Regions from separate parts of the Marinobacter nanhaiticus D15-8W genome, predicted to be linked through region 3. Evidence: predicted binding sites of a transcription regulator. Region 3 holds the regulator's gene; each other region holds the start of a gene.
What was found. Region 3 encodes FliA, which starts transcription of late flagellar genes. Its sites were predicted from a motif close to CTAAAGTTTNNNNNNNNNNNGCCGNTAA; they were not measured.

Region 1 (2,273 bases), 1.2 Mb from region 3:
CACTGAATACCCTTACTGTTGATGACTGGTAGTTGCTTATACGCTTGCTTGATTATGCCCGGTCCTGAAGCCGCCAGCGAATCGCTTCGCCGGCGCGCAACGGGGTGATTGAACCTGAGCCCATCGGCAGTGATGCGGCTTGAGTCCAGGGCTCCCGGACCAGGGTGATGGTATCGGTATTCCGCGGCAGGCCATAGAAATCGGGGCCGTTGAAGCTGGCGAAGGCCTCGAGCTTGTCGAGTGCGCCCAGATCGTCGAAAGCCTCGGCGTAAAGCTCGATCGCAGCCGGGGCAGAAAAACAGCCAGCACAGCCACATGCGGACTCTTTTCGGCTGGTGTCGTGGGGTGCGGAATCTGTACCCAGGAAGAAGCGAGAGTCGCCACTGGCTACGGCGTCCTGTAGCGCTTGCTGGTGGCGCTGGCGCTTGAGGATCGGCAGGCAGTACAGATGCGGACGTATGCCACCAACCAGCATGTGGTTGCGGTTGTACAGCAGATGCTGCGGCGTAATAGTCGCGCCAAGGTTGCGGTCGCTGTTGCGCACGAATTCCGCCGAATCGGCCGTAGTGATGTGCTCCAGGACGATCCTGAGTTCCGGGAAACGCTCCCGGGTGGGTGCCAGCACCCGATCGAGGAATTCTTTCTCGCGGTCGAAGATGTCGATGTCATTGTCGGTCACTTCGCCATGGACAAGAAAAAGCATGCCGCACTCGCTCATGGTGGCGAGTACATCGTCGATCTTACGGAGATCGGTGACACCGGACGCGGAATTGGTCGTGGCGCCAGCGGGGTAGAGCTTGGCTGCAACCACGCCGGCATCCTTCGCTTCGCGGATGTCGCCCGGCGTCGTCTGTTCCGTCAGGTAGAGCGTCATCAGCGGATCGAACGATGTATCTGCCGGCAGGGCATCAAGGATCCTTTGACGATAGCCCAATGCCTGCTCGGCATTGACCACGGGCGGTACCAGATTGGGCATGATAATGGCGCGGTGGAAGCAGCGGGCCGTAGCCGGCACGGTATCGGCCAGGACCTCGCCGTCCCGAACGTGCAGGTGCCAGTCATCGGGGCGGGTCAGCGTCAAAGTCGTGGTCATGGATCGTCCTGCGTCCTGAAGCGTGATTCGGTTTGCGGCGCAGTATACCAGAAGCGGCATGAGCTTCGGATGACGAGTCCCAATTTCTGGTACGGATGGACTAAAGATTGGCCGGGCGATGCCGATAAGGGTAAAGACGCTAACTTACGCAAATCCGATGGCCCTGCGATGCGACAGACAATCCGAACCCTTATGATCCTGCCGCTGCTCGGCATTCCTGCCGTCGGCAGTGAAGCCGCCAGTTTTGGTGCCGGTATCGAAAACAGCCAGTGGTATCTCGCATCCTCCGTGTTCAGTTGCACTCTGACACATGAGGTGCCGGGCTACGGACGGGCAGTTTTCCAGCATCGGGCGGGAGAAGATCTGAAGTTCTTCCTGGAATCGGACATCCGCCTCATGAAGACCGGTCGGGCATCGCTGAATATCGAGGCGCCCAGCTGGCGGCCTGGCGCCACCCCAAGGCCGTTGGGCGCGGTGCAGGTGACTGACGACCGTCGGTCTGTCAGCGTTGAGACTGCGCAGGCCATGGCAATGGTGCAGGGGTTGATGTCCGGTATGGCGCCGACGGTCACCAGTGAAGCCCGCTATTCGCCACAGCCGGTTCGGGTCAGTGTGTCCAATATCAACTTCCCTGCGACGTTCAACGATTATAGGACGTGCACGGCAAGCCTGTTGCCGGTCAACTATGACCAGATCCAGCGCTCACGCATTCGCTTCAAACTGGACAGCGCCGAACTCAGCAATGCGGACCTGGATCGCCTCGACCTGATCATCCAGTTTGTCCAGGCGGACAGCACCATAAGCCAGATCTATGTGGATGGGCACACCGATAGCAGTGGCAGCCGCATTCACAACCGGACGCTTTCAGAACAACGCGCCAATGCCGTGACCGATTACCTGACGGCGAACGGGCTCTCCCAAGAGCTTATCGTGACGCGCTATCACGGGGAGCGTTATCCGGCCTCTTCAAGTGCTTCGGATAATCGTCGCACGACCGTCAGGCTCGAGAGGCAAGGGGAGGAGCGCCGTACTCTCCAGCGAGCCGGCGCGGAGTTGGATCCCCGGGTCAACGGGTAGACGCGAACGCTACCATCAGCCGTCCCTGACGGCCGACATATCGCCTTTTCCCGCCGATCCAATTGGATGCCGGCCCGCGCTGCCGTACAATAACGCCCTTCGT
Region 2 (2,273 bases), 540 kb from region 3:
TATTGCGGTTAATCTCCTCAGCAACCGAATTCTGCTCCTCGGTCGCTGTAGCGATCTGCGTCGTGAGGTCCGTAATCTGGCCCATGCCAGCGCTAATGGCTTCCAAGGCCTGCCGTGCTTCTTCAGCTTGGCGACGGGCTTCTTCCGTCCTGGTGCGACTGGTTTCAATGGCCCCAACGGCCGCCCCGCTGCCAGCCTGGACTTTCTGTATGGTCGAAGCGATACGGTCGGTCGACTCCTGGGTTTTCTTTGCCAAAGAGCGCACTTCGTCAGCCACCACCGAGAAACCACGACCAGCTTCGCCGGCGCGGGCCGCCTCGATTGCAGCGTTCAACGCCAGCAAGTTGGTCTGGTCCGCAATGCTGGTGATGATATCGATCACCTCGCCAATGTCCGCCGCGTGACCATCGAGCTCCTGGATGACTTCGAACGCCTCTTCCATGGCAGTTGCAATAGCGCTGACGGCTCTTGCATTACCGGCGATGGTCTCGCGCCCTTTATCCGTACCGTCTTTCAGGGCCTGCGAAGTCACCGCCGATTCGGCCGCGTGACGCGCAACCTCTTGCACGGTGGCGCTCATCTGATTCATTGCGGTCGCCGCCTGGTCGGTTTCTGCACGCTGCCGGTCGATGCCTCTCTCGGTTTCCAGGGCCACCGTGGAAAGTTCCTCTGCGGCCGACGCGACCTGATTGGACGCGTCACGTAACCGCCCAAGCATACCCCCGAGCTGGGTGCGTAACTCCTCAGCACTGCGCGCGAGCAAGCCCACCTCATCGTTGGAGCGCTGGGTGACCGGGCGCGTAAAGTCACCCTTGGCCATGCGCTGGAGATCGTTAACAACCGTCTTTAAGGGAGCGGTGACTGTTCGACGCACGAGCCAGAAAAGCAGCACCGCCGATAGCACGATTGCAACGCCCATCGCGACCAGGCCGATCTTCAGTTGGGAAGCTGCGCCTGACTCTGTGAGTGCTGCCTTTTCCGCTGCACGCTCTTCTATAGTTCGGACGAGTTCGGCGAGCGCTTCTCGGACGGGCGCAGTGAGCCCCTCCAGTTCGCGATCCACGCTGTCAGCATCAAAGCCATTGTTATCGAGCTTGGTGCGAGCCTCGGCCATAATTTGCACCATCGTCCCGTGAGCTCGATGGAAACCTTGCAGCGCGGATGAAACTTTGGCATCGGAGAACTGCTCATCGAGTTCGCGAATGTTTTTTTCAACCCCTTTCCTTGAGTCCTCCACCAGCTCCCAATAATCGCGCCGCGCCCCAATATCCTCACCCCTGATGAGATAGTTTTTCCAGGCTAACGTTTCCGCAGCAAAACGACGTTGCAGATCGGTCGAATCGCCCATCTCGCCAGACAACTCTTCCTGTAGCGCATCAAAGTCCTTTACCGCGCCCCAGGTTTTCGACAACGCGAAAGATGCGGCAGCTACCAGGAGTATGAAACCCAGTGCGGCGGCACCGAGCAGCTTGTGTTCAACACTGCTAAAGAATTTGGACATGGGTGGCCCCGTAAAGACAAAAAGCTTTGAGTTTTAGCCAACCGCAGATCGCAATTTCGCTCCCGACGAGTCAAGCGCCCGGGCCAGCCAACGAATATATCGGCTTTAGATACGAAAGGTTTAGCAACTATTTTGGGGAGGGCGGGATGCTCACTGCGTAGAGGGCCGGCACCTATTCCCTTGCGGTCCTAACCAAGACGCCATCGATACCTCAAATTTGGCGTCGCTTGCCCGAACATAGTTCGTCTCGTATGGGTAGACATCGAGAACCCCGGGCATCAGGTGTATCGTGTGGAATGGTAGATATTAGGCAGGTGAACGGTGGAGTGTCGTGGCCGAACCAATTGTAAGTGACTTTAAGTCCGCAACGCCCACCCCGTTGTCGAAACCCGGACGTTAGCGCTCTGTATAGAGAAACGTTTCCTCTGCCCTAACGGCAACCTGATCCATGATTCCAGCACCTGCCAAAAAATACCGGCCTTGGATGTCTGAGGGATCAACCAGGCCCTTTCCGTACTTGCCGCCCGGTCGATAGTCCTCGATGAACCTGCGCAAATCGACGACATCTGCAAAATTCGACTGGTTAACATCGAAGCGACCGATGCTGCGGCTCAGGCCGTTTTGGCCGCGTTCGAGTTCAATCATCTCGATGACAGCATCGGCTACGAATTGCGCCGCGTACTCTACGCCGGCAGTTTTCAAGACATTGCTTATCGATGTGCGCTGGTGCTCGGTGAGCGAATCGGATCCCTCGATAACTTTAAGTTCTCCG
Region 3 (2,273 bases):
GCTCTGATACTCAGGACTGGATACGTTCGAAGATTTTTTCGATCTTTTCCTTCAGGACAGCCGCCGTGAACGGCTTAACCACGTAACCGTTCACCCCGGCCTGGGCCGCGGCAACGATCTGGTCGCGCTTGGCTTCCGCAGTCACCATAAGCACCGGTAGATTCTTAAGACTGTCGTCGGCGCGAACGGCCTGTAACAGCTCGAATCCGGACATACCGGGCATGTTCCAGTCGGTCACCAGGAAATCGTACTTGCCGCTTTTCAGCATCGGCAACGCCGTGTTGCCATCATCCGCTTCGTCGGTATTGGTAAAGCCCAGGTCGCGAAGCAGATTCTTGATGATCCGCCGCATCGTGGAAAAGTCGTCCACGATCAGGATTTTCATGTTCTTGTCCAATTGGACCTCCACTCATTAATGCCGGGAATAGCAACGACTCTTGGCCCTGGCCACCCGCGTAGTGCGTCTATGGGAGCTGGCACCTCCCACCTCACGGATGCACTTCACCAGCCTGGCACTTTCGAAGCATTGCCTATTCTGTCCGCTGGGCGCGATCTGTAAAGCGCCCGTTACCAAAAACTACACTTTACGTATGAGCACGTTACGCGTGTGCGATCCGGTTACTCAGGCGGCCTGCCATCCGCTCAGCCGCGCTTTCAGGCGCAACGCCGCCTGGCTATGGATCTGGCTGACCCGACTCTCGCTCACGCCGATCACTGCACCGATCTCTTTCAGGTTGAGCTCTTCCTGGTAGTAGAGACTCAGTACCAGCTTCTCGCGCTCCGGCAAACTGGTGATCGCGTCCGCCAGGCTGCGCCGGAAACCTTCAGACGAAAGCGCTTCGAACGGTGCATCAGGAACAGCGTCTTCTTCGTTTATCGGCACCTCGCCGGATTCATTTAGCTCATCGAGACTAAAAAGTCGGCCACCGTTAGAATCTGCCAGGCAGGCGTGGTATTCGGAAAGGGACATGTCTAGCTCGTCAGCCACCTCGGCGTCGATGGCCTCGCGCCCGGTCCGGTCTTCTACAGCCTTGATGGCCTGGGCGATACGACGGGAATTACGGTGAACCGAACGCGGTACCCAGTCGCCCTTGCGGATCTCATCCAAGATGGCGCCCCGAATACGGATACCGGCGTAGGTTTCGAACGATGCGCCCTTGGACGCCTCGTATTTCTGCGCAGCTTCCAGCAGCCCGATCATGCCGGCCTGCATGAGATCTTCCAGCTGCACAGAGGCAGGTAAACGCGCCAGGAGATGCAGCGCGATTTTCTTAACCAGCGGCGCATGCTGCTCGACAAGGTCATGGGCCTTGCGTTCGCTGGTTTGGTGATAGATTCCCAGGCCTTTTGCCAACTTCATGAATCCGGATTGCCCAAATCAGGGAGCCTTTGGTTCTATCGGAGACTCCAGAGAATAAATGACCGTCAAATCCGTCAGTCGGTTACGCCTCAGGCTTCCACCAGACGCTCGACGAAGAATTCAAGGTGACCGCGGGGCGATGACGGCAACGGCCAGTTGTCGACCTTCTGCGCCAAGGCCTTGATCGCTAGCGACGCTTTGGCCCGCGGATAGGCATCGAGCACGGCACGCTGCCGCTGTACCGCTTTCTTGACGGCTTCGTCGTAAGGAACCATGCCCACATATTGTAGCGCAACATCCAAGAAGCGCTCGGTTACGCGGGTTAACTTCCCGAAAAGATGCTTGCCTTCCTGCTCGTTGCGGACCTGGTTGGCCAGGATGCGAAAACGGTTGACGCCATAATCACGGTTCATCAGCTTGATGAGCGCGTAGCAATCGGTAATGGATGTGGGTTCGTCGCAGACTACCAGCAACAGTTCCTGCGAGGCCCGGAGAAAACTGACGACGCCCTCGGAAATCCCCGCCGCGGTGTCGACGATCAGTACGTCGATCTGATCGCCAAGCTCGCTGAAGGCATTGATCAGACCCGCATGCTCCATAGCGGTGAGCTGGGTCATGCGCTGGGTGCCGGAGGAGGCAGGCACGATTTTGATGCCGCCAGGACCATCCACCAGGACCTCCCGCAGCTCGCATTCGCCCGACAGCACGTCAGCCAGGTTGTGATGCGCAGTGATGCCCAGCAGTACGTCGATGTTGGCCAGTCCCAGATCGGCGTCCAGAACGACAACACGACGCCCCATTTGGGCCAGGGCGATTGCCAGGTTGACTGAGACGTTGCTCTTGCCAACGCCCCCCTTGCCGCCGGATACGGCAATTACCTGAACCGGGTGTGGTTTACTCATGCCGGATACGG

Region 1: the regulator FliA is predicted to act here: its motif matches at 1,194-1,221, upstream of RE428_RS09470 (flagellar protein MotY).
Region 2: the regulator FliA is predicted to act here: its motif matches at 1,598-1,625, upstream of RE428_RS12375 (methyl-accepting chemotaxis protein).

What each region holds. Positions count from the first base shown of each region.
Region 1 covers NZ_AP028878.1:2,099,663-2,101,935, forward strand. Annotated here, with positions in the region: gene pyrC (dihydroorotase) at 53-1,093, opposite strand; gene RE428_RS09470 (flagellar protein MotY) at 1,262-2,170, shown strand.
Region 2 covers NZ_AP028878.1:2,772,939-2,775,211, forward strand. Annotated here, with positions in the region: gene RE428_RS12375 (methyl-accepting chemotaxis protein) at 1-1,411, opposite strand, end outside; gene RE428_RS12380 (hypothetical protein) at 1,898-2,273, opposite strand, start outside.
Region 3 covers NZ_AP028878.1:3,312,557-3,314,829, forward strand. Annotated here, with positions in the region: gene cheY (chemotaxis response regulator CheY) at 11-397, opposite strand; gene RE428_RS14695 (RNA polymerase sigma factor FliA) at 623-1,360, opposite strand; gene RE428_RS14700 (MinD/ParA family protein) at 1,450-2,262, opposite strand.